Pelosinus fermentans DSM 17108: one gene and its partner. The main gene of each other region encodes a partner of the protein of the gene in region 2 in a complex. Links are inferred from orthologs where the notes say so. Each region holds a gene or a part of one and is shown on either strand. Other genes may lie near its edges. The genes, in order: dnaX and holB.

Region 1 (15,077 bases), 4.2 Mb from region 2 along the record:
GTTCGGTATGGGAACAGGTGGAACCCCTTAGCTATCGTCACCAGATACAAATACATCAAGATCCAGTATCGCTTACCGCAATAAGCATTTTTTGAGAAAAACAAAGAGCACTCACAAAGAATGAGTGCTCTAACCAGCAACTATCTATCCTCCCAGGCCGTTTCCAACCAAGTACTTTCGACGTATAAGGGCTTAACTGCTGTGTTCGGTATGGGAACAGGTGGAACCCCTTAGCTATCGCCACTGGATTAAAGTTTTTAGAAGTACATATAAATATGTTCCTTCAAAACTTCACAGAAGAAAGACTGCATGTTAGTCGTTAGCAGCAAGCTGCTAACTAAATTTAAGTCAAGCCCTCGTCCTATTAGTACCAGTCAGCTGAATCCATTGCTGGACTTACACACCTGGCCTATCAACCTTGTCATCTACAAGGGGACTTACTAGCTTACGCTATGAGAGATCTCATCTTAAGGCTGGTTTCACGCTTAGATGCTTTCAGCGTTTATCCTTTCCGAACGTAGCTACCCAGCTGTACTCCTGGCGGAATAACTGGTACACCATTGGTTCGTCCACTCCGGTCCTCTCGTACTAGGAGCAGCTCCCTTCAAATCTCTTGCGCCCGCGATGGATAGGGACCGAACTGTCTCACGACGTTCTGAACCCAGCTCACGTACCACTTTAATGGGCGAACAGCCCAACCCTTGGGACCTACTACAGCCCCAGGATGTGATGAGCCGACATCGAGGTGCCAAACCTCCCCGTCGATATGGACTCTTGGGAGAGATTAGCCTGTTATCCCCAGGGTAGCTTTTATCCGTTGAGCGATGGCCCTTCCACGCGGTACCACCGGATCACTAAGTCCGACTTTCGTCCCTGCTCGACCTGTACGTCTCGCAGTCAAGCTCCCTTCTGCCTTTGCACTCTGCGCGCGATTTCCAACCGCGCTGAGGGAACCTTTGAGCGCCTCCGTTACATTTTCGGAGGCGACCGCCCCAGTCAAACTGCCCACCTGACACTGTCCTTAGTATCGTTACTACTAAAGTTAGAATTCCAGTAAATAAAGGGTGGTATCCCAACAACGACTCCACACATACTAGCGTACATGTCTCGCAGTCTCCCACCTATCCTGTACATCATTTACCAAAATTCAATGTCAGGCTACAGTAAAGCTCCATGGGGTCTTTCTGTCCAGTCGCGGGTAACCTGCATCTTCACAGGTATTTCAATTTCACCGGGTCCCTCGTTGAGACAGTGCCCAAGTCGTTACACCTTTCGTGCGGGTCGGAACTTACCCGACAAGGAATTTCGCTACCTTAGGACCGTTATAGTTACGGCCGCCGTTTACTGGGGCTTCAGTTCACACCTTCGAATTGCTTCTAAGCACTCCCCTTAACCTTCCAGCACCGGGCAGGTGTCAGCACCTATACGTCAGCTTTCGCTTTAGCAGGCACCTGTGTTTGTGGTAAACAGTCGCTTGGGCCTCTTTTCTGCGACCTCCTTTAGCTCATACCGCTAGGGTAATCACCTAAAGAGGCTCCCCTTCTCCCGAAGTTACGGGGACATTTTGCCGAGTTCCTTAACGAGGGTTTTCCCGCGCACCTTAGGATTCTCTCCCCGCCTACCTGTGTCGGTTTGCGGTACGGGCACCCACAGCCTCGCTAGAAGCTTTTCTTGACAGTATGGGATCAGTAAGTTCATCAACCTTACGGTCAACTCCCCGTCACTCCTCAGGCTTAACGTTTAGCGGATTTGCCTGCTAAACACCCTACAAGCTTAGACGCATTTCTTCCATTCATGCGATTACTTACCCTTCTGTGTCACTCCATCACTCAAACGGATGTGGGTGGTACTGGAATGTTTGCCAGTTGTCCATCGCCTACGCATTTACGCCTCGGCTTAGGCCCCGACTTACCCTGAGACGACGAGCGTTGCTCAGGAAACCTTAGGCTTTCGGTGGACAAGATTCTCACTTGTCTTTTCGCTACTCATACCGGCATTCTCACTTCTATATACTCCACAGCTCCTTACGGTACTGCTTCGATGCGTATAGAACGCTCCCCTACCACTTGTATCCTAAGATACAAATCCATAGCTTCGGTTCCGTACTTTAGCCCCGGACATCTTCGGCGCAAAACCTCTCGACCAGTGAGCTATTACGCACTCTTTAAATGGTGGCTGCTTCTAAGCCAACATCCTGGTTGTTTCTGAAGTTCCACATCCTTTGCCACTTAGTACGGCATTGGGGACCTTAGCTGATGGTCTGGGCTGTTTCCCTCTTGACTACGGATCTTATCATTCGCAGTCTGACTCCCAAGGTCCGAGTACAGCCATTCGCAGTTTGACAGAGTTCGGTAACCTATAAGGCCCCTAGCCCAATCAGAGCTCTACCGTCTGTACTTATTTCTTGAGGCTAGCCCTAAAGCTATTTCGGGGAGAACCAGCTATCTCCGCGTTCGATTGGCATTTCACCCCTATCCACAACTCATCCCAAAACTTTTCAACGTTCACGGGTTCGGTCCTCCACGCAATTTTACCTGCGCTTCAACCTGGCCATGGATAGATCACTGCGGTTTCGGGTCTACAACAACTAACTAATCGCCCTATTAAGACTCGCTTTCGCTGCGGCTCCACATTTCCTGCTTAACCTCGCTAGTTACTGTAACTCGCCGGTTCATTCTTCAATAGGCACGCCGTCGACCACATAAGGGTCTTCGACTGCTTGTAGACATACGGTTTCAGGTTCTTTTTCACTCCCCTCCCGGGGTGCTTTTCACCTTTCCCTCACGGTACTATACGCTATCGGTCGCCAAGGAGTATTTTGCCTTGGAGGGTGGTCCCCCCTGCTTCCCACAAGGTTTCACGTGTCTCGTGGTACTCTGGATCTCAGCCATCTCGCTCTGCTTTTCGTCTACGGGACTGTTACCCCCTATGGTCTACCTTTCCAGGTAGTTCGACTAAGCCTGACTTGAATTATGCTGGTCCTCAACCCCGAATCAGTAAACTGAATCGGTTTGGGCTCTTCCCCGTTCGCTCGCCGCTACTTAGGGAATCTCGCTTGATTACTTTTCCTCTGGGTACTTAGATGTTTCAGTTCCCCAGGTGCCCTCCTCATACTCTCAGGTATGGGTAACAATGCATTACCATTGTTGGGTTTCCCCATTCGGATATTCACGGATCAATACCTGCTTGCGATTCCCCGTGACTTTTCGGAGCTTACCCCGTCCTTCTTCGGCTCTTGGCGCCAAGGCATCCACCGTATGCCCTTATTAGCTTGACTTCGTCACTCTAATAGTCGGCTGTCAATAAACAGTCATCTGCGTTGTCGCTTCTGCGGGCATTCCATTTGACGTACAAGTAGTACGACTCATTTCATGTCCTCGTCGCTCCTAGCAGCTAACTATTTCTTGTCAACCTGTGGTTTGTGTATATTCGGGTTTGACGCCGAAATATATACATATACATGTTTCAAATAATCCTAACATGCTCGGTAATCACCCTAATATTGCTATTAGAATTATTACGTTGCTTTCTTCTGTGCAGTTTTCAAAGAACATAAAAAAATGGTGGAGGATAACGGGATCGAACCGTTGACCCCCTGCGTGCAAGGCAGGTGCTCTCCCAGCTGAGCTAATCCCCCACTATATGAGGATATATATTATCATGCCTGCTTACTTTATTCAACAGGCATGTTTCTGTATTCCCTCAAAACTAAGCAATGTAAGTAGATTTATAATACTACAGCAAGCACATAAGCTCCGTCTAGTATATAATGCCAGATGTGTCGACCTTGGATTAGAATCCTGTATTTCAAGAATTCAAATCTCCATAGAAAGGAGGTGATCCAGCCGCACCTTCCGATACGGCTACCTTGTTACGACTTCACCCCAATCACTGATCTCACCTTCGACGGCTGGTTCCATTGCTGGTTACCTCACCGGCTTCGGGTGCTCTCAACTTTCGTGGTGTGACGGGCGGTGTGTACAAGGCCCGGGAACGTATTCACCGCAGCATGCTGATCTGCGATTACTAGCGATTCCGACTTCATGCAGGCGAGTTGCAGCCTGCAATCCGAACTGAGAGCTTGTTTTTGGGTTTGGCTTCACCTCGCGGCTTCGCTACCCTCTATTTAAGCCCATTGTAGTACGTGTGTAGCCCAAGACATAAGGGGCATGATGACTTGACGTCATCCCCACCTTCCTCCGTGTTATCCACGGCAGTCTCCCATGAGTTCCCACCTTTACGTGCTGGCAACATAGGATAAGGGTTGCGCTCGTTGCGGGACTTAACCCAACATCTCACGACACGAGCTGACGACAGCCATGCACCACCTGTCTATCTGTCTTCCGAAGAAGAACTTCCTATCTCTAGGATCATCAGACGATGTCAAGCCTTGGTAAGGTTCTTCGCGTTGCGTCGAATTAAACCACATACTCCACCGCTTGTGCGGGCCCCCGTCAATTCCTTTGAGTTTCAACCTTGCGGCCGTACTCCCCAGGCGGGGTACTTATTGCGTTAACTCCGGCACTGGAGGGGTCGATACCCCCAACACCTAGTACCCATCGTTTACGGCCAGGATTACCGGGGTATCTAATCCCGTTCACTACCCTGGCTTTCGCGCCTCAGTGTCAGACACAGTCCAGAAAGTCGCCTTCGCCACTGGTGTTCCTCCTAATATCTACGCATTTCACCGCTACACTAGGAATTCCACTTTCCTCTCCTGCACTCAAGAATAACAGTATCCAATGCTTCACGGGGTTAAGCCCCGAACTTTAACATCAGACTGATTATCCCACCTGCGCGCGCTTTACGCCCAATAATTCCGGACAACGCTTGCCACCTACGTATTACCGCGGCTGCTGGCACGTAGTTAGCCGTGGCTTTCTTGTCAGGTACCGTCATTATGAACCATTATTTACAATCCACACATTCGTCCCTGAAAACAGAGTTTTACGATCCGAAAACCTTCTTCACTCACGCGGCGTTGCTCCGTCAGACTTTCGTCCATTGCGGAAGATTCCCCACTGCTGCCTCCCGTAGGAGTCTGGGCCGTGTCTCAGTCCCAGTGTGGCCGTTCATCCTCTCAGACCGGCTACTGATCGTCGCCTTGGTGAGCCATTACCTCACCAACTAGCTAATCAGACGCAGACCCATCTTCTAGTGATAGCTTATAAATAGAGGCCACCTTTAGTATCTTAAGTATGCACTCAAAATACAACATTCGGTATTAGCACCACTTTCGCAGTGTTGTCCCCAGCTAGAAGGTAGGTTGTCTACGCGTTACTCACCCGTTCGCCACTAAAATTCCATTGCTGAAATCTCCGTTCGACTTGCATGTGTTAGGCACGCCGCCAGCGTTCGTCCTGAGCCAGGATCAAACTCTCCATAAAAGTTATATTATGAAGAACCTTGATGGCTCTTTAAAAAACTTGTTTGTGTTGCTCTCACTTTCGCAGAACAACTTTGTTTTGCACTCGAAAAACGAGTACCGCACATCTGGCTTATTTTAACCTTACTTACATTGTTTAGTTTTCAAGGAACATCACGCCGCTTGTGGCGACTCACTTATAATATCACAAATAATTCATGCATGTCAATACCTTTTATTTATCTTTTTAATGTTTTTATTGTTTTTTATTAAATACATTATAATGCAAGTAATTGGCTTACAATGCTGTAATGTTTTTTCATCATATGCAATTATAGATCGGGAAGCGAACAAACCTTGTTGCTTCCCCACAGTTAGGCAACGAACAACTTAAACAAGATAAGCAACATTACTCCTGGAAGTCCTAGAAACCCTGCGATTAATGCCGTTATTGGATTAATTGCAATTGTAAATCCTATATGCAGCCCCACAAAATTTAATGCCCACAACATGGCACCCCCAATTAAACCATTATAAATCAAGCGAAAAATTAATTTGATTGGCATTAAAAACATTCGTCCCACAACATATAATAGAATAATGCCAAAAACATATGCCAGAATTACATTAAAATCTCCAAATCCGCCAAGCATAGTACACCCTTCCTCTCTTACTACTTCTTTTCACACGTTTTAAACGCTTTACTTATATACCTCATTATAACTTATAATCCCGCCCTCTTCTATCTCTTGTTATCACCTTTCTTCTATTAATATGGTCATTCTGGTCCAAGTATGATTAAGAAGAGGTGATTTTACGTCCCCTTAACTAAAGAAGGGTCAGAGTTTAGAAAACTCTGACCCTTTTTATTAAGAATGAAATTTTATAGTTTTTTGTACTCGTCGCTATCAGCAACAGTATAAGGAGAGCGTACAATACCTTCTTGACGAGCTTGCTTTAATAGGTATACATATTTCTTTTCAGCTGCCTGCATTAAATAAACGGCATGGTCAACCAAATCTTGATCAGAAACACTATTATAATAATGCTGGGCATTTAACCATTCTTGCCTGGCTTCTTCTACCACAATGGATAAAGAGGGCAAGGGTTTGGCATCCAACTTTTCGCTGCCATAAACATAATCTTGTATTTTCTGCAATGTTTCTATTATATTCATAATTCCCCTCCTGTCTTACGGTTATTTTTACCAAAAACAGGAGTATTTAAACATTACATTTCTCGGCGATTTTCCATAGCCTTGGACAAAGTCACTTCATCAGCATACTCCAAATCGCCACCTACTGGCAATCCATGAGCAATTCGGGTGACTCTTATCCCTAAAGGTTTTAACAGCCTCGCAATATACATTGCTGTAGCCTCACCTTCTACATCCGGATTGGTTGCCATAATCACTTCTTGGATCTCTCCCTCTCCAATACGCGTTAGCAATTCCTTTATTCTAATATCATTAGGTCCAACCCCTTCTAAAGGAGATAACTGTCCATGCAGCACATGATACCTGCCGTGATATTCTCGCGTACGTTCCACAGCAGCTACATCCCGAGGTTCTTCCATCACACACACGATGCTGACGTCCCGTCCAGCATCCCGACAAATCGAACAAGGATTACAATCTGTTAAATTAAAACAAACTTCACAATAACCAATCTTCTCTTTGGCCTCTATAATCGCCTGAGCTAAGCTTTCTGCTCGAGATTTATCCATCTCTAAAACATGATATGCTAAACGTGCAGCTGATTTAGAACCGATTCCCGGCAGTGCGCGAAACTGCTCTATCAATTTCGCCAACGGTGCTATATATTGCATCGTTTAAAATAAACCAGAAGGCAGATTCATACCACCAGTGAGTTTTCCCATTTCTTGAGCCATCATATCGTCGACCTTTTTAATAGCCTCATTGACGGCTGCAGTCACCAAGTCTTCCAGCATCTCCATATCTTCTGCATCCACTACGCTGGGATCAATTTTTAAAGACTGAATTTGTTTTTCACCAGTAATAACTACTTTTATTGCACCGCCACCTGCGGTAGCTTCCAATGTTCGCGTTTTAAGCTCTTCTTGCATTTTACTCATTTCACCTTGCAGCTTTTGCATTTTCTTCATCATACCAGCCATATTTCCCATATTTCCAAACATATCTTAATCCCCCTTGTATTCTTCTTTTTTTATAACCTTACCACCAAACATATGCATAGCCTGACGTAAAGCCGGATGAACTTCTTCTTCCAGCGGCGGTGCAGCCGTCACCGGCTTCTCCTTCGGTGGTAGAGCAGCTGCCTTTGGAGCTATCGCCGCACTTCCCAGTATACAACAAAGTTGCACTGTTTTTCCACAAAATTGGGTTAATACTTTTTCTATCATAATTCGATAATCTTCTTTTTCAGTACGTTCCTTGGGAAAAGCAGCTGCAAACTGAACAATAGCCTGTTTATCATTCAAACTTATCAATTTTCCTTGAGAAACACAAGCATGTACAGAGCGCTTACCGCTTGCCACCAATTCTTTAAGGACATTGTCCCAAATCTCTTTTACATCGCTTGATGACGAATTGCTATCCACAACGAGCTCTGTCTGAGGCTGTTCATGAGTTATTTCCTGCTTTACCTCAACTTTTTCTATCGGCTTTGGATTCACGGGTTGAGCAGAAACTGGTTTTGCCGGAGCAGGAGGACGCACAGTTTCTACTTGTTTTATAATTGGAGGCTCTATTCGCGGAAAGGACTGCCCTGATACCTTCTCTTCCAATATTGCTATTCGCTCCAGCAAATTCGCCATATCTGCTTGTGCTGAACGACGACAAAGGGACAACAGAGTCATCTCTGCTGTAATTCGAGGCTCAGGCGCCCATTTTGCATCATTGGCACCTTCATTTAATATCTTGATCATATCAATTAATTCATCATGCTTAAACTGTTCTCCATGTTTGGCTAATACATTTCGGTCATCTCCATATAATTCAATGCTATCAATATCAGGAGCAGCTTTGAATAGCATGATACTTCTCATATATAAAGCCACTTCTAAGAGTATCTGACGTACTTCTTTACCTAGTGCAATTAATTCTCCTAATGCCATCAATACCGCTTTAAAATCACGTTCCGCCAACGCTTCGGTAATGCGCCATACCCACTCATGACCGATAAGACCTAATAATTGTCGAACCTTCTCTGCAGTAACGATTCCATTTTCCATGGTAGTACATTGATCAAGAATACTTAGAGCATCCCGAAGCCCTCCATCTGCATGAGAAGCAATCAGCTTTAATGCATCTGGTGCTACATTTAGCCCTTCGTGCTGAACAACTGCAGTTAAACGACCTTCTATTGCTTCAGCATCGATACGTCTAAAATCATAACGTTGACAACGGGAATGAATCGTCGCTGGAATTTTATGCGCTTCCGTCGTGGCTAGAATAAATACTACATGGGCAGGCGGTTCTTCTAATGTCTTTAATAGTGCATTAAACGCCTCAGTTGTTAACATATGTACTTCATCGATGATATATACCTTATACCGGCCATCTACAGGCGCAAACTTAACCGTCTCCCGAAGTTCGCGAATTTCGTCAATCCCCCGATTAGAGGCAGCATCAATTTCAAATACATCCATAGACGTTCCAGCATTAATCGACTGACAATTTAAACACACATTACAAGGCTCAGGTGTTGGACCATGTATGCAGTTTAAAGATTTCGCCAAAATCTTGGCAGTACTCGTTTTCCCTGTGCCTCGTGGTCCCGAAAATAAATAAGCATGAGCAATTTTCCCCGATACAATTGCATTCTTCAAAGTAACACTAATATGCTTTTGTCCTACTAGATTTTCAAAATCCTGTGGGCGCCATTGGCGGTACAACGCAACATAAGCCATCTACCCAACACCTCCTTACAACATCTATGGTATTCTACGCTAAAGTAGCTTTCCCTTTTTCTTTAGTGAGCAAACTACTTATAATACACTAAAAAGCAACCAGATTTCTGGTTGCTTTTTAGGTTGCATTCATCATTTTAGCGTCGGGCCACAACAAAAGTCAGGCAACCTCACGGCACATAAAAATTATCACTTACCGCTGCTTTCTTCCGAATCTGACGGGGTTCATGAGTTTCCATTGCGTAAGACCCAACTTTTGCTGTGGCCCCACTCTAAAATAAATAAATGGCTAAAATATTAAATTTTATGCCAACAACGATCAGTACCTACTGACATCTCTATTAAAATGTAATAACCAGAGAAATTCAAAAATCTAATAACAATAACTTTTCTACCGCACAAATTCAAATAAAAACATTATGTTCACTCAAGGCGTATACATATTATATACTATTTATTTTACTAACGCAAGTGTATATTGTTGTTAAAAATTACCCAATGCGTAGGAATTATGGATGCAAATATAAACAACTAACTAAAAATCAATTATAAGCTGCCCTATAGACTCTCTAAATGCTGTCTATATCTGTACCAATTTTTCTTCAGCTTCTTTTCACCCGTCCAATTGAGGTCGCCAGATGATTCCAAAGAACAGCTTCTACCATTTTAACTTCACTTTGTTCGCAATTGATAACAAGAACCACCTCTGTGGTTACGTTTTTTGCCTTGTCTTTTTTGACACTTCTTTTGCTATTAAAGTAATCAAACGCGAATCCGACCGCTACCCCCAGTGCGAAACCCGTTAGTCCTCCTAGTATCGGTCCAAATTTCCAAAGAAATCCCCACATCACGCCAAATAGCATAAAAACGGTGCCAAGCATAGCTCCCCCGTCAAGCAAGCTATGACCGTCAGCACGATGGATAGTATCAAACAATTGACGTTCTTCTCCCATTCGTGACATCGGTACAGCTAGTATCTTATCCCGAGCAATGTCCTTCTCCTCCAATTCGCTAATGGCTAATTCTAAGAGCGATGAGTGTTCAAAAGTGGAAAACACATACATATCAATCACTCCTGCTTATACTGGCATCTCAAAAGCAGTATCCTGAAAATTGTCTTCGAGATACCTAGCTTGTTCTTGGTCATACAACCTGTTGTATTCAACAGTATTTACATAACCATCATAAAGACTAAATCCATAAGTAGATGGTAAAAACAGTATCCATTGAGGGTTAATTACTGCAATTGCATTATTATATTCTCCAAGTGCCGTAAATTGTACCGCCTGTACCGCGTTGGAATAATAACATATAACGATCCACCAGCCAAGTACGAGAAAGCCCGTAGGCAATCGATGTGTATAAAGATGCCCTATACCTGGCATAAGGAGCGACCACCATAGTGAAACCCATGGAATTTTCTTATCTAAGAAGCAGATTTCCAATGTCGATATTTTGGAAGGGCTTATTGGACTTCTCTCTCTATCCGCCAATATAGACATTTTATTTAAGTCTACGCTTTGACGGTAACTGCTCCAAATTGACCATATATAAACAGGAACATACAAAAGTAACCACCTATTGTCAACTACCTCGATTGCCATGTCATATCGTCCTGTAAAGGAGTATAAGATTGCATAATTTATATTACCATTCATATTGATTATGAGTTCCCAAAGAATTAAGAGAAAACCATGTATGTAACTGCCCAAACTAACATGACCGAATCCTGGAAGCATTGCTGACCAAAATGCAATTATCCACGGATTTCTTAAATGAACTAGGTTTATGGAAATGGTAGAAACCAGCCCCTTCGGATGGCGTGGTTCTTTGTTGGAAGAAGAATTCATACATTCACCTCACACTCTAAATATTATTATCAACAGTTATTTACTCTATACGCTCCATCAAATATATTGCAAATAAACCATTATTTTACATAATGCTTTTGATAAATGAAAACTAATTTTATGCACTTAACATAAAATTAAGCACAAAAAAGCGCTTGCAAGTTATAATATAACTCACAAACGCTTATATCTTCTGCAATGGCGGAGAGAGAGGGATTCGAACCCTCGGTACAGTTTCCCGTACACACGCTTTCCAGGCGTGCTCCTTCAACCGCTCGGACATCTCTCCAAGGTGTTTACACCAGTCAAAGTTACATTACTTGACTGCAAGAAATATAATATCATTTCTTAATACTATTGTCAACAATAATATATGAGGATTAAAATCCCAATCCGTCTTACATAAACTTGCATGGCTTTAGGGTGTCTGATACAATATGGATACATAAAGAAGGAAAAATTGACAGCTTCAATTTCACTGTCAATCTTAGTCAGTCTTATCCTTAGAACAGCTTAGCCATCGGATAAACATTCAAATTTCTCTTCTTGCAAAAGGTTGGAGGACATAAAATGGAAAGTACCTTGAATTCATGCTTGCCGCGTATACGCAGTGGTTTTAATGATTTAACTAAAACCGAACAAAAAACTGCAACTTATATTCTGGAAAATCCTTCTGAAGTCATACATATGACCATCACGGAGTTAGCGGAAGCAGCTAAGAATGCAGAAGCAACTGTTTTTCGTCTTTGCAAAAAATTAGGCTTTTCGGGGTACCAAGAATTGAAGATTGCCCTTGCCGGGGATTTATATACTCCCTTAGAATCCGTCTATAAAGAAGTTCATCCTACCGATTCCATCAGAAATATGACTAGCAAGATTTTCTTAGGCATAAATGAAGGGCTGCAAGATACCCTTAAGATCATTGACGAAGAAGCAATTGAAAATGCCATCCAAGCGATCACTAACACACGTCGGATTGATGTTTACGGCTCAGGCGGATCAGCAGTGATCGCTTCCGACATTGAGCACCGTTTTATGCGCTTTGGTATTTCCGTAAGAGCTTACTCTGACCCACATCTGCAAATCGCATCCGCCACGTTGCTTAAGCCTGGTGATGTAGTCATTGCGGTGTCTCATACTGGTGCTAATCGCGATATACTTGATGCTGTTGCTATGGCAAAAAGCAACCATATTACTACCATTGCAATTACTAGTTATATGCGATCACCTCTCAGTCAGTTAGCCGATATTTCACTTCATGGTATGGGCAGAGAAATTAATTACCGTTCAGAAGCTATGGCCTCACGCTTAATTCATCTGGCCATAGTTGATGTTTTATACATTGGATCGCTTCTCCGCCAGCAGGAAACAATCATCGAAAATATGAACAAGGTACGTATGTCCATTGCCAAACGTAAAATATGAAGATATTTCAATCACCATCCTATTCGCTAAGAAAAATCGAGTAAGAGGCTACCCATTAGTTGAGTAGCCGACTTCTCACACCACCGTACGTACCGTTCGGTATACGGCGGTTCAACAGAATTAGTGTACTAGTGAATACCTTTCACTTATGGTGATGAAGCCGATTTTCCTGAGGTATTCATTGGTTAACGTCCGAGAAAGGATTGGGCTATTGGCTGTGTGCCAGTAGCTCTTTCTTGTATTGGCGTATTCCCACGCTTTGCGGTTATCTATGCCATGAGCAACAAGATTATCGTGCTTCGTCCCAATTTTCTTCCATTGCTTCCACAAGCACATTCGAATCCTTCTTCTCAGCCATTCATCCAATGCTTTAGCTAGGGTTTTCATATCAGCCATTCCAAAGTAGTTCATCCAGCCCACAATGCACTGCCGGAGCTTTTCCGCTCTTTGCTCCATGCTCATAGCATTGCTTCGTCCTGTTATTTCCTTCAGCTTTTGCTTGAATTTCTTTACAGGCTTAGGGTGAACTCTAATTCCTAATCCACCTTTTTTGTGATAGAACGAAAAACCTAGAAATTTCAGCTTCCACGGCCTGTCTACTGTACTCTTTTCTTGATTGACTTTGAGCCTTAATTTTTGCTCAAGAAATCGCGTGATACTTGCCATGACCCGTTCTGCCGCTTTCCGGCTTTTGACGTAAATATTCTGATCATCAGCATAACGACAGAATTTTAAGCCCCGTCTCGTGAGTTCAGTGTCCAGTTCATTCAGCATGACGTTACTCAGAAGTGGAGAAAGATTGCCCCCTTGAGGACAGCCTTCCTCGCTCTCCTGTACCACGCCATTTATCATGACTCCTGATTTCAGATATTTGCGTATCAGCGACAGCACTCGGCTATCTTCGATGGTTTCTGAAAGCAAGCGCATGAGTTTATCGTGATTTACGGTATCAAAATACTTTGCCAAGTCGATATCAACTGTCCAGGTGTATCCTGCCTCGATATATTCCTTGCATTTTACTACCGCTTGTTTTGCACTTCTGCCGGGTCTAAACCCGTAGCTATTTGCCGAAAACTGCATTTCATAGATTGGGGTTAATATTTGAGCTATAGCTTGTTGTATCACTCTGTCAACTACAGTAGGTATACCAAGTAGCCTTTTCCCCCCGTCCGGTTTCGGTATTTCTATCCGTCTGACCGGCTCGGGCTTATAGGTCCCTTCTAGTATGGATTGCCTGAGTTGGTTGCCGTTTTGTTTCAGGAATTGTAAAAGTTCATTTACTGTCATTCCGTCGACTCCATGGCTTCCTTTGTTACCCTTCACTCGCTTATAAGCAAGATTCATGTTATCTCGGTGAAGGATTTTCTCCAGCAATCCACCGGCGTATTCATTGTCACCGTTTCTTCCTCTTTCGGGCATGGGAGAAATGCTCGGCACTCCTACATTACCTCTGAGTTCCACTCTTGTCTCCTGTAGGCAGCCTTCTTTGTGAAGTTGTCTGCTTTCTACGCATTTCTTCGTACCTTTCAAAATTCGGAAACCTCCTATTGTTCGGTCCTTCCCAGAGCGTATATAGCCGCTCTGGTAGTATGACCTCTGCTGACTTCTGACAGCTCAGTCGTACATTACTGCACGGGTTGCCGTTTTCAAATTCATATCCACAGCTTGACTGTCAGATCTCCCCAGGTAAGAACGCTTACTTTCACTCCACCTATCTGCTACATTTACATCGCCCGCTTCGGATAGTTTAGGGCTTCGTTTTGTGCGGCAAACTCACCCAGCTGACATATGCCTTGTATGTAGTTCGTCTTCCTCAGACCGGAGTTTTGCCGCCGACTTCCTTCAGATTCCACCTCGCGATGGACACCCTTGTCTTAGGCTAACGGTTGGCACTATCAACCCCCGTATTGGACTTTCACCAACTAGTAAGCGCCCATGCTGGGCACACCGCAAAAGGTTAGAAACCCAATGGGTTCTAACCTTTTTGTTCATCCTATTGATTCTCTTTTTAGCCTAATTGTTCATTGCCTGCTACTCCTTAACATGAGAAGAAACATATGCCTGATCAGCACGGACTTGCGAATAATTTGGAGTTACATCTTCAAAATCGACAATAAAGAGTTCAGGCGATTTCATTAAATCAAGTTCAACAATTTGATCGATATTCTGCCCGTCCTCACTGGACGTTATGCGAACAACTGGCGTAGTTTTGTTTTTTAGATCCACACCAAGAATTACACCGCTTTGCTGGTTGTTTAACCGCACCGTTTTTCCAATAGGGTAAATGGCAACACTCTGGTTAAACTTGCCGACAATAACCGGATTAAAATACTCTCCTGCAGCTTTACTCAAAATCGCAGCAGCGTAATACACAGGCGTCGGCAAACGGTGTGGCATCCCCACGATCAAACGCTCATAGACATCAGCAATGCTGATAATTTGGGCATATTCAGAAATGGAATTCCCTTTAAGACCCATGGGATAGCCACTGCCGTTCCAGCGTTCGTGATGCTGAAAGCAGGCGTTAAGAACATTGACAGATACTG
Region 2 (15,143 bases):
AAATTATAAATTGCTCAGTATAGCAAAAAAAATGAAATATTTAAAAGCACGAAGGACACAAAGAGAGATGATAGTAAAAAAGTCTTTGTGTGACCTTTGTGCTTCGTTTTATAATTCCTAAAGCCAATAACTTTATTATCGATATTCTTTGTAATATTTCGCGATTTCATCGCTATAAGTGCCATCAGGCTTATAAACTACAAGAGGCGGCAGGATTGTAAGACCCGGACTTGCCCCTTTAACCCCTTCTACTAATAACATGGTAGGCTTTTTATCGATACTGCTGTATACTAACTGCAATAACTTAGGTTCAATACCAGCTTGGCTCATCGCAGTTAAAATCTCAGCCATACGTTCCGGTAAGTGGACCATTGCGAAGCGCCCACGACGATACTTCAGCAAATACCGTGCAGCGCCCACCACATCTTTTAGGGCAGCTGTAACCTCATGCTTTGCTCTAGCCACATTATCATTCGGACTCATATAACCACCACCCACTGGACGATAGGGAGGATTCGACACTACCAAATCATATCCTTCTGAGGGCAATATATCTTTTATCTTACACAAGTCTCCTTGTATAATCTTTACTTTCTCATCCAACTGATTCAAGAGAACACTGCGTTCTGCCATATCCGCCATAGCCTGGCTTAACTCTAAGCCAGTTACATGAGCCGCACCCCTTGCCGTTAGAAGAAGGGCGATCACACCTGTTCCTGTTCCCAAATCCACGGCCTTAGCACCTGGTCTCACGGTGGCAAAATGCGATAACAGTATTGCATCTAAGGAAAAACAAAATTCTTTTTCATGCTGAATCACTTTCAACTGACCGATCAGCAAATCATCGATACGTTCTTCCGCCCCAATCACCACCGGATTACACATTTATATCCTTTTCCACTACTTCTTCCCATGGAATAATAACAGTATTACCATTTGTCAGCAGAATCGTTGCATTCTTCTTCCCTTGATTTACAAATGTAACTTTTCCTTCTCCATCTACAGTTATGACTTCCCGCCCGACCACTGGTGCAGGAATTTTCTTGCAGCAAGGTGCATAGGAATCATTCTCATATTTTAAGCAGCACATCAATCGCCCGCATATGCCAGAAATTTTGGTTGGATTCAATGAAAGCTTCTGATCCTTAGCCATTCTAATAGACACTGGTTCAAAATCTCCGAGAAACGTTGAGCAGCACAAAGGTCTGCCGCAGCAACCAATTCCCCCCATCATTTTTGCTTCATCCCGAACTCCAATTTGCCTAAGTTCTATCCGAGTACGAAATACAGCTGCCAAATCTTTTACTAGATCCCTAAAATCAATACGTCCTTCTGCCGTGAAATAAAAAATGATTTTATTGACATCAAAGGTATACTCTACATCCACTAACTTCATATTTAAGTTATGAGCCTTGATCTTCTGCTCACAAGTAGAGAAGGCTTCTTTTTGCTTTTCTCTATTCTCTTCCACTTTAGCGCCATCTTCGGCAGTGGCTTTACGCTGTACGGTTTTTAATGGTGCTACAATAGCATCCTCTCCTACCTGACGCGGTCCAATAACAACTTCTCCGTATTCTAACCCTCTGGCAGTTTCAACAATTACAAAATCTCCTGCCACCAGGACAATTTCACCAGGTGCAAAATAATATACCTTGCCAGCTTTTTTAAAACGTACTCCGACTACTGTCTCCACCTTCAAACCTCCCTTGCTAAGTCATATATTCTTATCAATAACGCTTCACTTGTAAGCCTTGTATTTGCATTGGCCAGCAAAGCCCGCCTAGCTGACTCCACTGCCCTAATGGCTGTTACTAGCCGCCTTTCGCTCCACATATCCGCTACTTCACACAAATCTTCTGCAACATCTATATTAAATAACAATTGCTTGCCCTGTCCAGTAACAAGCAATAGTATATCACGCAAGATATAAGTTACATACTTTATAAATTCCAAAATATCATTACGTTCCATTTTCTCCAATACTCCAGCTGAGTGCCAAACCGTTTCCAGTTTGGAATCCATTAGATTTTGGATCATTTCCAGAGCCTGATTACGCAGGGCAAGACCTTCAGGTTCCAAAAGAGCAAGTGCAATTCCCATTCGACCGCCGCTTAAGCGGGCGGCCACTTCCGATGTTTCTGGCAAATAGCCTTTAGCCATTAAATCCTGAGCCAATAGCTCGTCTGCTAAAGGCTGAAAAGCAATCACCATGCATCGAGATATAATCGTAGTCAGCAGCACTTGCTTATTGGCTGCTAATAAAAGAAAGATAATTTCCCCAGGAGGATCTTCTAGAACTTTTAGCAGACTATTGGCAGCTTGAGTCGTCATGAGCTCAGCACCATCAATGATGCAGACGCGTCGCTTTCCACTAAAAGATGCCATTGACAATTCCTGCTGCAGCATTCGAATTTGTTCAATCTTAATATTGGTTCCATCAGGGGCAATGAGGAGAAAATCGGGATGACTGCCATAGGATATTTGCTGACAAGAATGGCAGCGGCCACAAGGGCGCTCTTCTTGATCGCTGCATAATAAAGCTGCCGCAGTGACATTCGCCACCAGGTTTTTCCCAATGCCTCTAGGTCCTGCAAATAAAACAGCATGAGGCATACGTCTGCTGCTCTCCATATGACGCAGCATGGTTACCTGCTCTTTATGCCCAATGATATCGGTCCACTTCATTGTTGCACCTCTATGTATACAGATCGACTAGCATGCCACGAATCGCATCTTGTTTCGCCAGAATATCCAATTGACGTTCTTCTCCCAGGCGTACATCTTCTGTCAGACTATCTAAGGTAGCATCTACCTTTTTGATGATTGTATACACCTTCTGCCTCCCATGGCGATCCCACCCCTGCTGGGATTGCAATGTATACATACGTCCCACAGCTTCACCGACAAATTGCCTTATGACTTCCCGATATTTCTTGAGTTCAGCATAGGTTGGCACTTCCCCTAAACGCTTACCGCGTTTATCTATTTCCGCCAATAATTGATTTAACCTCTCACGAGATTGCCCATCTTGGCTTTTAAGTAGATCAGAAGAAAAATGACTTAAGGATCTTTCCGCCTTGCTCCCCCCATCCCGTTCCACCAGTGAAGGTATTTGGGTAGCTCCTAGATTATTTATTTTCATGTAGGTCACTGCCTTTCAAGCTATAATATACACTAGCTTTACTATAATACTTTCATAAAGAAAAGATCTGCTCTTTGCTGGAGTGCTAACTCTATTTGAGCAAGCACCATTCGGGCTTATGAACTTCATCATTAGACAAACATAGGATTGCATCTAAATTATAATTGTTTTCCAGCAAATAATCAATTTATGCTTTTAACTTGCAAAATTATCTTTGTCATATTTACATGACTCATCTTACTTCAGTGCCAACTATCCATTACTTTTGGCTCAACTTACGAAGCTCGCGAAATAAGAATATGCCAGTTAACAAAGCGGACGAGAAATCTGCTATCGGACTTGCCAGCCAAACCCCCTGTAAGCCCAGCAGCCTTGGTAATAGCAAGACTAAAGGGATTAATAGAAGTAATTGCCGCGACATACTAAGTACAATGGCATAACCAGCCTTACCCACTGCCTGAAAATAATTAGCACCAATAATTTGAAAACCAATGACCGGAAGCATACACAAATTAATCCGCATCGCCTCAGACCCTAATAAAATCAGCTCAGGGTTATCATTGAACAGCATAATAATCTGTTTATCAAAAATCTGAATGACTAAGAAGCCGACTGTCGAAAATAAAGTTGCAGCACCGATTGCTATTTTTAAAGCTTTCTTAACCCGATCATAATTCCCTGCTCCATAATTATAGCCAATGATTGGCTGAAGCCCTTGGCTAATCCCAAAAATAGGCATTAACATGAGCATGCCCATTCGATTGATAATTCCAATGGAAGCGACTGCCAATTCTCCACTATACCGTAATAACGTATAATTGAACAAAACCGTGGTCAAACTTGAAGCAATCTGCATTAAAAAAGGCGACATTCCAATCTCGAAAATACTGCGAACAATCTTTTTATCTAAGGAGAAATTCTTTTTTCGCAGCCTTAATACACTTTTGCCCCGCAAAAAATAGACTAACACCCATATGGCTGATACTCCTTGGGATATCACAGTTGCTAAGGCCGAGCCACCAATTCCTAAATGGAACGTAAATATGAATAAAGGATTTAACACAATATTTAATCCTGCAGAGATGAGTGTAGTGGACATGGCCATTTGAGGATTTCCCTCAGCACGTACTATATTATTCAAACCAAAACCAATATACATAAATGGACTGCCAAGGACAATAATTCTTGTAAACTCTCTGGCATAAGGCAGCACATCCTGCTCTGCGCCTAACATTATTAAGATCGGATCTAGAAACAGCAAGACCGATCCCGTAAAAGCTGCCGATAATAGCATGGAAAGAGTAAAGGCGTTCCCTAATATTTTTTCCGCTTGCTCCTGCTGCTTCTCTCCCATTCTCAAAGAAACAACTGCAGCGGCCCCTACTCCTACCAACATCCCAAAACCCATTAATACAATCATAATTGGAAAGGCTATCGTAACTGCCGTAAGACCAATTTCACCTACGCCACGCCCTACAAATATACTATCGATAACATTATAAAAAGCATTAACTACCATCCCGATAATTGCTGGCAGCGAAAATCTCCACAATAGAGTTGATATCTTTTCTTCCCCGAGAGAATGTGAGCGATCCATGGTACCTCCAGCTTCTGTCATTCATCCTTTTTATTATAACACTAGCTTTCCCTATTATAAAATAATGGTCTCCATTTTTAAAAATTTCTACCTTTTTTAACCGCAGAGATGCAGAGAGCACAAAGAAAAAATAGATAAGAAAGCATACTTTCTATTCTTCGTAAAAAAGGTAGAAACTATATAATTTAATAGTTTCTACCTTTTATATTAACCATCCGTTACCTGAATTAGTCGCTTTTTTTACTTTGGCGACAAATTTCTAATATTTGAGCACAAGCTTCGTCCAGCTGCCCATCATAATTTCTCACAATATAATCACAGTTAGCAGCGCATTTTGAATCCAGCACTACCTGCTCCATAATTTTTTTGCGTTTTTCACTATCTATCTCAATTGGCAAGCGTTTTTCCAGCTGGTACATTGGACAATCAATAAATATGGTAACTGCAAATGGAATGCGATGTTTAATTTGCTGAGCTCCATTCCAGTCGAGAGTCACTACACAATCCTTGGTTTCTGCAATTTCTACTTCTTCCCGACTCAGTCCAAAAAAGCTATTTTTATACAGTACACTTTCTACTAAATCCACTTTTTTAAATTCTTCTTTTTTGACGAAATAATAGGCATCTTCAGACTCTCCGGGTTTCCTCAGACGAGTAGTGTGGGACCTCAGCCTATGTATTCCACTCTGTCCTATTTTCTTTTCAATTGTGCTTTTTCCCGATCCAGTCGGACCAAGCAGAACAATCAGCATACTCATTCCCCCCATGCAAATTCCATTATTATCTAAATGTATCGTATAGTATTACATTGTACATATATTATCGATAATCCTGCTTGTTTTCATTAATAAACGCAATTTTTAGAAAATTAACTATTAAAAAATAAAGCATTTTGAACCGCGAAGACGCGAAGCAACGAAGGCTGGGTCAAACACGAACTATCCACAATACGTCCTTCGCGTTCTTTGCATTTCTCCGCGTCTTCGCGGTTCATTACTTTTTATAGCAGTACACGTTCTCTGCGTAAGCCCTGTTTTCAATAAGCTGAAACTTTACTTGTTCCTTGCCAGTATATTTTGTACCGATTGGTAGACGTCTTCATGAATCTCGTCCACTGTCTTTAATTGTGTATGATGAATGCAGGAAATCTTATGCCAATGATACTTATCGGCGATAGCACAATAGTTACTATAGCAGTCCTCTAAATACTGCTCATCTCGCTCATGGATATCAGGAGTTTGCTCCCCGTTATTTTTAGCACGCTCTTCTCTAAGAATTTTGCTGTACATTGGCGGCATATCGAGAAAAATCACACCATCTGGAATCGGTAAACCGAATTTCACAAATTCTAAGTCCCAGAGCCAATCTAAAAAAGCATCCTTTTCTTCCTGTACATGAATTTTTACAGCTTGATGCACCATATTGGACGTAGTATAACGATCGGCAATGATAATGCCGCCCTGTTTATAAAAATCACCCCAATCCTGCTTGTAGGATGCATAGCGGTCTACTGCATAGAAACTGGAAGCAGCATAAGGGTTTACCGAATCAGGACGATTGCCAAAATCACCATTGAGATACATTTTTATTAGTGCTGAAGAACTACTTTTATAGTCCGGAAAGCTCACTTTGCGTACTGTTCTTTTTTCTTCTTTCAAACGATGATATAGTTTTTCTGTCTGCGTTGCTTTGCCGCTGCCATCTCCGGCTTCAATAATAATTAATTTACCATTCATTTAATCCACCACTTTAATTGTTTTTAATGTATAGTCTTCTGGTCCAGACACATGCATGCCACTTTGCTGAAGCAGTTGACAATAATCGATAATTTCCTGGGTTATCCTCTCTCCCGGGCATACCACAGGGATACCGGGAGGATAAAAGGTGACAATTTCAGCACAAATCATTCCTGCAGAATGAGCAAAAGGTACCATGCAGGTGTTGCCGAATAAAGCTTCACGAGGAGATAAAATACCTTGAGGCGCTACTGGATATGGTGCATGAATGCAGCGTTCTAATAAGGAAAAGTCATAAGCCTTTGCATATTTTTCTGCCATGTCCCGAAGAGCTGCCACCAACAGATGTACTTCTTCTTCCCGATCCCCTAAGGTAATTAAAAAAAGAAGATTATATAAATCCGAAAGCTCAACTTGTATTTTATACTGATGACGTAAAATCCGCTCTGCCTCAGGACCTGTTAATCCCAGTCCTTTAACTGTAACAGTAACCTTCGTTGGATCTAAATCATATATTCCGGGATTCCCCTTTTTCTCCGAACCAAAACAGTATAAACCAGGTATTTTATTAATTTCCTGCCTTGTCCAATTGGCTAAGGCAATGGATCGTTCAATGAGCTTCGTACCTTCTAAAGCCATTTGCATACGAGCTACATCTAAGGATACCAACATAATATAGTTAGGGCTGGTAGACTGAGTCAACTGCAGCATTGCTTTCAGATGAGGAACACGAATACGTCCCTCCCGGCAATGAACTAAGGAGCATTGAGTCAATGCACCAATAATCTTATGAGTACTCTGGGCACAAATATCAGCCCCGGCATCCAAAGCTTGTATCGGCAGACGATTGCTAAAACGCAGGTGAGGACCATGAGCTTCATCTACCAGCACCACCATGTTATGTTCATGAACAAGATTTACAATCTTTTTTAAATCTACAGCAACCCCATAATAATTAGGGTTAATAATGAGTACTCCTTTAGCATCCGGATGCTGGCGCACTGTATTCTCTACCGTTTCTGGCGTAACTCCCATAGCCAGCCCTAAGTCATTATCAACTTCTGGCTGCATGAAGATTGGAATCGCCCCACTTAAGATAATCCCGCCAATAATAGAGCGGTGAGCATTACGGGGCACGATAATTTTTTCTCCTGGACCGGCAACAGCTAATATCATTGCATAAATTCCGCCCGTTGTACCATTGATAACAAAAAAACTATGATCCGCACCATAAAGCTGTGCAGCCAGCTCCTGAGCATCCTTTATGCAGCCATAGGGTTCGTGAAAATCATCTAATTCTTCCATTAAAGCCAAATCCAAGGCCAGGGTACCTCTGCCTATTATTCTTTCTAATGTATGATGCATTCCTTTACCTTGCTTATGCCCTGGAGTATGAAAAGGAATCACTTCCTCTTGTACATAATGCTGCATTGCAGCCAGTAAAGGGGTGTCTGCTTGCCTCAAACGCAACCCTATCGCCTCCTTTTATAATAGGTAAAACCTGCCGCTGCTCTTTACCTATTATGCCCTATTTAAAGGGAATCATAATACAAATACTACTATGTGGTTTAACCGATCCTATGAAGCATTTTATCTTGATACATTTTTTTATCAGCCTCTTTAAACAGCTCTTTGCGATTTACATCTGGTCCAGTATGCAGAGCCCAGCCTATGGATAAGCGTACAATGGTGCCATTTAAGTTTTTCCGGCAGCGCTGTACTTTCTCGTTAATTTGATGACATACGTCTTGCATAACTTCTTGGTCCGCACCAGGCAGCAATACTACGAATTCATCACCGCCAATCCGAGCAACCGTATCGCCTGGGCGGCAAGCCTGTTTTAGCGCCGTTGCTGCGGCGACAATCAATGCATCTCCAAAAGCGTGTCCTAATGTATCATTCACAACTTTTAATTCATCAACATCACACACAATAATCCCGACAGATGGGTATGATCCACTCGAAATTCTTTGAAATTCTTCTTCAAAATAGGTACGGTTGTAAAGGCCAGTCAGGGAATCATGCATACTTACATATCTGAGCTTTTCCTCTACCAACTTACGTTCACCAATTTCTTCCTGAGCAAGTTTATATAAAATTGCATTATCATAAGCAATAGAAGCCAGACCAATAAAACGCTCTAATAAGAACTTTTGTTCCTGAGTACATCCCCAGGCAGAATCATCAAAATAAATATAAACGACACCAACCACTTTTTTGTCAGAGAACAAAGGCATTCCAATAAATACTCCATAGTGTACCATACCATGACTATTGATGCGCTTTGCCCAATTTTGATAATCATTCACTATCACGGTCTCACCCGTGCGAAATACTTCCCCAATAATTCCTTCGTCTTTGTTCTGAACTGTACCGATGCTATTTTCATCAAGCCCGATAGCAAATTTCAGTTCGACTTGGGAATTATTTTCTTTTAAAAGAAACAGGCTGCCACTGGCATTAGGAAATAAACTTACCGCATGGGTCACAATCATGGCCAATACATCATCCAAATCTAAACGATTCAACAACTGCAGCGATACTTCGTTTAAAGCCAATAAATATTGATTTTGCAAACTAATTTGCACATCCATTGCCTTGCGATCTGTAATATCAATCATGATGCCAAGAATCGAATTGACTTCATGATCTTCATCATATACAACCGCCGCAGACAATCTGGCCCAAAAGACAGTCCGGTCTTTACGAATGCAACGTCTTTCCACATGATATTCCAGCTTTTCTTTATTGACCATTTTCCGCAGTCCTTCTGCACTTCTTGGCCAATCTTCAGGGTGCGTTACCTGTTTTAAACCAATTGTATGTAATTCGTCCAAAGAATAGCCGAGCATATCCACTAACCTCTGATTCCCATAAATGCAATTACCATGTTCATCAAGAATCCCAATACCGACTACCGCATTATTTAAAATGCCCTGCAGCTTTTCTTCACTTTTGCCCAAGGCAATTTCCGCCTGCCTTGCTTGCAGAATTCTTTTAATGCGATATTTCAAAACATTCCAATACACAGGCTTAGTTAAATACTCACCAGCACCTGCTGCAAAGGCTCGTTCCACCGCCTCTTCATTGTCGTAGGCAGTAATGAGGATAATCGGAGTCTTACTTCTTCTTTTCTGCTCCTGCAAATACTCACACACAGCATAGCCATCCATTTCCGGCATGATACCATCCAAAATGACTAAGTCAGGATTCACCTCATCAAACATCACAATTGCCTCTTTGCCATTCACGGCTTCATAAACCTGATAGCCCCAAGACGCAAGGTTATTGCGCAGCATGCGGCGTTCTAATTTGCTATCCTCGGCAATAAGAATTTTAAATTGTTGATTCATTGCATCCATCCCTTGTGATAATATACTCCTCTATGGATATCTTTATTGACTCCCCGCTCTTATCATGCAATAACTCAGTATACACAGCTTTTAATTGCTATAATATAACAAATCTCTATATAAATCCACTATAATCCTTCAACAATAGGGATAAATTAATCTCTTTGAAAATTCTTTAAAAAATAAAATCCAAATGCCCATTTTCCCTCAGCATCAAATCTTCTATATTGCTAAAATAATAGAGATATACCCAAGAAAATTCCATTTCTTTGTTCGGAAGATTCAGGTATATCCTCTATTATTTAAATACTACTTTAATAATGACTTTTGTGCCTACCCCAATTTCGGACTTTATTGTCAGCTCACCATTCAGCAGATGAATTCGCTCCCGCATCCCCAGTAAACCAAAACTTTCGCTGCCAAAATTATCTGCTGTATTAAAACCCTTACCATCATCAGCAATGGTAGCTAAGAAAGTATCCCTGCGAAATTCCATAGCAATGGAGATCGTCTGAGCCTGGGCATGTTTCTCAATATTTGTAATTGCTTCTTGAAAAATTCTAAAGACACCAATTTCCACATAAGAATCTAAGCGCCGTTCTTCACCTAATATCCTAATATCATAAATCATACCGCTGCGCTCTTTTACCGTATCTAAAAACCGTTTCACTGTAGGTACTAATCCCAAATCATCTAATGTCATTGGACGTAAATCAAAAATAATTTTTCTCGTTTCTTTTAGGCAAAGACGTACTTGTGCACGAAGATCTGCCAGTTCTTTTTTTGCACGCAGCACATCAATATCAATCAATCGCTCACAAACTTCCGCCCGAAACACAATATTTGCCATAGCTTGAGCTGGTCCATCATGAATTTCCCGCGACACTCTGCGGCGTTCTTCTTCCTGGGCTTTGATAATTTTGGCACCAAACACTTGACTCTGCTGCAAGGATTCAATTTTTACTACTACATTTCCCATTTCATCGCCTAAATACCCTAAAACTGCTCCTACCTGGGTTGTTAAACCTTCTGCCTTAGACACCGTATCTTTTAAAGAGCGTAAACGAAGCTCTAAATCATCACGCTGCTGACGTAAGCTTTGTTCCTGTGCGCGAGCTACCGCTAATTCAACTTGTAAGTTTCTCGCATCATCATATACTGCTTTAATATCATCTTCTGAATATATGCTGAAATTACGGCTGACTTCCATTAACTTGATCCTGGAACGCCGCTCTTTTTTTTCTAAATCATCCACTGTAAAGATGATAGCAACTGTCTCCTGCTTTGTACGTTCTACATCCTTTTTTATATTTTCAACTTCATTACGAGCCGCCTCATAAATATCAAAAATTTGTGTCTTTCCTTGCTCTACGGCATCGATTGTGGTTTTGACAATCCTATCAAGGTCACTAATATCAATATTTTTCATACAACCCACCTTAACAATTCCTAAAAATAGTATGGATTAATCTACTTCGCCAATACAGATTTTTTCACCTGCAAAAATCCTTGCCTAATAATTAAATTGATTTTGTGATAAAATAATGAACCGCAGAGGCGCAGAGGACACTGAGAAAAGATAATTAGGGTTAAAACCTCTGCGCCCTCTGTGTTCAACGTTCCCCTAAACTTATAAATTCTGATTCCACCAAAAAAACTTGGCTTTCGCCAAGTTTTGTATAAAATAGTCTAATGTATTGCGCGTTTTTTTACTTTTCCACCCATTACATCATGAACCTCATTAATCGTTACAAAAGCATTTTCATCAATCTCTTGAATAATGATTTTCAGTTTGGCAATCTCCAGACGAGTAATAACAGAGTAAAGCACTTGCTTAGACTCACCCGTATAGGCACCCTGACCATGTAAAATAGTGACTCCACGCCCCAGCCGCGCCATCAGCACTTCGGCTATTTCATGAGGATGGTCACTAACAATCATGACACCCTTTGACTCATCCAAGCCCTCGATCGTAATATCTATTAATTTATAAGCAACAAAATAGGCAATTAAAGAATACATAGCTTTATCCCAGCTAAATACTAGTCCTGCGCTTCCAATAATGAATATATTGAAGAACATAATAATTTCGCCTACAGAAAAACCTGTACGTTTATCTAATATAATGGCAACAATTTCAGTGCCATCTAAAGAACCGCCATAGCGAATAATGAGTCCTACACCAATTCCAAGGATAATTCCCCCAAAGATGGCTGCTAAAAACACATCATTTGTAAAGCCTGGAATAGGCAGCAAAACACTTACCCAGATCGACAGAGAAGTCAAGGCAAACAAGGTTGATATCGCAAAGTTTTTTCCAATCTGCATGTACCCTAAATAGATGAATGGAAAATTCAATACGAAGATAAATAACCCTAGCGGCCATCCAGTTAAATGACTTGCCATGATAGAGATACCAATTACTCCACCATCAATAATCTGATTGGGAACCAAAAAAACCTCTAACCCTACCGCTGCTAAAATGGAACCAATAAACATGAAAACATACCTTCGGATATACTCTTTCGTTGAAATTTTCTTTCCCGGCATATAATTCCTCCCTTTTTTACGTATAGATTTATATTATTTTACTAAGAATATAATACTTTGTCAAATTTGAGAAAAAATGGATATTTCTTAATTATTATTTAATTTGGATAAAAAAGAGGCAGAACCCCTTAGGTTTTCTGCCTCTTTTTGTCTCATGTATTTATTTTTAAACTATCCTTTACTTCTTCCCATACTAGGATCCGGGTTTTAGAAAAACCATTAAACTCAGTAGCCGACGCTGAGGTATAAGCCCCGCAAGTTGGCACTAATATCAGATCATCCATTTCTAAGCTAGGAATCCATTTATCCTGGAACAAAATGTCCAAGGAATCACAGCTTGGTCCTGCAAAGGTAGCAGGTACCTTCTCGCCACTTTTAAAGGTTTCTAATTCAAAATCCCAATGATCAAAAATAACTCCTGAAAAAGTACCATATAATCCATCATCCAGGAAATACCATTGTTTCCCATTGCGCTTTTGAGTACCAATCACGCGAGTAATTAGATTCGCTACTGTTCCGCAGATAAAACGCCCAGGTTCAGCCCAAATTTCCGTATCAGGGAAGTAGTGGGTAATGGCTTTATTAATCGTTTGCAGCATAGCAACAATATCAATCGTATTACCATCAATTACTGGGATAGGGAAACCGCCTCCGATGTCTAGGATGCGCAAATCAAAACCTGCTTCTTTTGCCTGATCATACAAACGCCGAAATATTTCTAATGACTCTACATAGGCATCAGCACTGGAAGATTGACTGCCCACATGAAAACATAGGCCAGCCACATCAAGACCTTGCTGACGAGCCAAGGTAAGAAGGGGTAATACTTCATCAGGATGAGCACCAAATTTCTTATTTAGATCGACCAAGGCATTAGGATTGTCCACTCTAACCCGGAGCAGCACCGTCCCACCAGGTATTGCCTTGGCCATTTTACTTATTTCACTTTCACTATCAAAGGTAAATTTATATACACCGATATGCTTGGCTATCTTAAGTCCGCTTGCCGTCTTCACCGGATTGGCATATACCATACGTTCTGCTGGAATGCCCATATCCGTTAAAAATTGCATTTCTCCATCTGATGCTACATCAAAATACGAACCCAATTCAGCCAATTTCCGGATAATTGCTTCATGAGGATTGGCTTTTACCGCGTAATGCATTTTCACTCCCGGTAAATAACTCGCCAAAAAAGAATAATTACGTTCTACTTGTTCTGTTGACACCAATAACAACGGGGTATCATATTGTTGTGCCAAACTTTCAACAGCTGCTTTTGATAATTTAAAATAACTATTCATATCCCTCTCCCATCCTGTTTGTTATTTCGTTGGAACCTGTCTTCGCTGGTTGCAGCAAGAAAAGTAACTATATGATTGTACCATACAGTAGCAAAAGTGCAATAAGAAAATATATAAATTTACAAAATACTTATTCGCCACTTCAAAGAATAAGAAAACCCGCTATCGCGGGTCTAAAAAATAAACTCATCTTATTGCATTTCATCATCAATCTAAACGTATGTAATAAACTTATCCTCCAACTATTTTCCCCTATAAACCATTATTTATTCCATAAAACCTCTGGCGGGATCTCCTTAACGCTCTTACAGCCTGTTAAAATCATAGCAGCCTTTAATTCACTGGTATATTTATCAATAATGGTTTTTACGCCTTCTGCATTTCCGCCATAGGCCCCCATAATGAGTGGCCGGCCGACTAACACTCCATCTGCCCCTAACGCCAGTAATTTTAATACATCGGCTCCAGAACGTACCCCGCCATCAGCTAATATCGTAATTTTCCCCTTTACTGCCCTGGCAATTTCCGGCAGCACATCTGCCACACCAGGAGTATGATCCAGTACCCTGCCTCCATGATTCGAGATGACAATCGCCTTTGCTCCTACTTCTACACATGTAACAGCCTCATCCACCGTCATAATTCCTTTGATAATAAAGGGCAGGGCAGTAGATTGTATCAACTCTATAAGCTGTTCTGTAGTTTTCGGACCAACCGGCTGCCCCTTTAAAGCCATGGTAATCAGACCTGCTCCGTCAAGGTCTGTTCCTAATGCGATGGCACCAGCTTTTTCAGCCAATTTAAAAAGCGCAATAATTTCCTGATTATCCACACGAGGTTTTATGATAGCAATGCCTTGACCGGCCCTGCGAATGGATGCTAAACCATCTTCATACATACTAGGATTAGCCGGATCACCAATCCATCCGATACTTCCCGCCAAATGACTGCCCTCTACAAGAGCTGAAACCATATTGAGTTCTGTCAATGCCTCACCTGCATTAATCACTGCACCAGTAATCGGTGCTCCCATGATAGGAGTTTTGAGCTGCTGACCAAACATTTCAACTGTTGTGTCAGGCTGCAAAGCATCATGTATGACCCGCATGTTCAACTTCAGCCTGGCAAGAGCCCGTACATTTTCAGTAAAGGCTTCACCTGTCCCCGTTCCTCCCATGCCGGGAACTTCTCCTGCACAAGCCCGTCCATTACAAACTGGACACACCCGGCATTTACCAATCATCTGTTTCCTTGCAGTTTCTCTTACTTCTCTCATATCCACAATAATTCCCCCTACTTTTAAATTATCTTACTTTTATCCTATAAAACCTATAGTACATCAGATCTTTCCCAGAAACAAACATAAAAATTAAACGATGAACCACAAAAACCTATAAGTTCTTATATTACAAGAAAATAAAAAACACACTTGCCTCAAGAGGCCGGTGTGTTCTTATGGTT

Evidence for each region.
Region 1: the proteins of holB (region 2) and dnaX are in contact, whole or in part, in a cryo-EM structure (PDB 8GIZ), measured with the Escherichia coli proteins. The link is inferred for Pelosinus fermentans DSM 17108 from one-to-one orthologs.

What each region holds. Positions count from the first base shown.
Region 1 is NZ_AKVN02000001.1:4,883,177-4,898,253, forward strand. What follows is about bases 6,892-9,824. They hold dnaX (DNA polymerase III subunit gamma/tau), read right to left. Parts: upstream 9,257-9,824; coding sequence 7,526-9,256; downstream 6,892-7,525. Other genes in these bases: recR (recombination mediator RecR), read right to left, coding at 6,892-7,192; FR7_RS22390 (YbaB/EbfC family nucleoid-associated protein), read right to left, coding at 7,196-7,522. Outside these bases: FR7_RS22375 (pro-sigmaK processing inhibitor BofA family protein), read right to left, coding at 5,740-6,018; FR7_RS22380 (DUF2508 family protein), read right to left, coding at 6,249-6,542; more of recR, read right to left, coding at 6,596-6,891; FR7_RS22405 (metal-dependent hydrolase), read right to left, coding at 9,859-10,263; FR7_RS22410 (hypothetical protein), read right to left, coding at 10,336-11,106; FR7_RS22420 (MurR/RpiR family transcriptional regulator), read left to right, coding at 11,677-12,531; ltrA (group II intron reverse transcriptase/maturase), read right to left, coding at 12,652-14,061; FR7_RS22430 (HD-GYP domain-containing protein), read right to left, coding at 14,563-15,077. UniProt on the Escherichia coli protein: Part of the beta sliding clamp loading complex, which hydrolyzes ATP to load the beta clamp onto primed DNA to form the DNA replication pre-initiation complex.
Region 2 is NZ_AKVN02000001.1:684,831-699,973, reverse strand. Bases 691-3,689 are described here. They hold holB (DNA polymerase III subunit delta'), read right to left. Parts: upstream 2,686-3,689; coding sequence 1,696-2,685; downstream 691-1,695. Other genes in these bases: FR7_RS03110 (MATE family efflux transporter), read right to left, coding at 3,402-3,689; FR7_RS03115 (YaaR family protein), read right to left, coding at 2,696-3,142; FR7_RS03125 (PSP1 domain-containing protein), read right to left, coding at 878-1,693; FR7_RS03130 (tRNA1(Val) (adenine(37)-N6)-methyltransferase), read right to left, coding at 691-885. Outside these bases: more of FR7_RS03130, read right to left, coding at 136-690; more of FR7_RS03110, read right to left, coding at 3,690-4,760; FR7_RS03105 (guanylate kinase), read right to left, coding at 4,967-5,491; FR7_RS03100 (dTMP kinase), read right to left, coding at 5,792-6,475; FR7_RS03095 (aminotransferase class I/II-fold pyridoxal phosphate-dependent enzyme), read right to left, coding at 6,476-7,945; FR7_RS03090 (diguanylate cyclase domain-containing protein), read right to left, coding at 8,044-9,828; FR7_RS03085 (sensor histidine kinase), read right to left, coding at 10,127-11,257; FR7_RS03080 (YitT family protein), read right to left, coding at 11,518-12,378; FR7_RS03075 (type III PLP-dependent enzyme), read right to left, coding at 12,531-13,682; FR7_RS03070 (alpha-hydroxy-acid oxidizing protein), read right to left, coding at 13,945-14,958. UniProt on the Escherichia coli protein: Part of the beta sliding clamp loading complex, which hydrolyzes ATP to load the beta clamp onto primed DNA to form the DNA replication pre-initiation complex.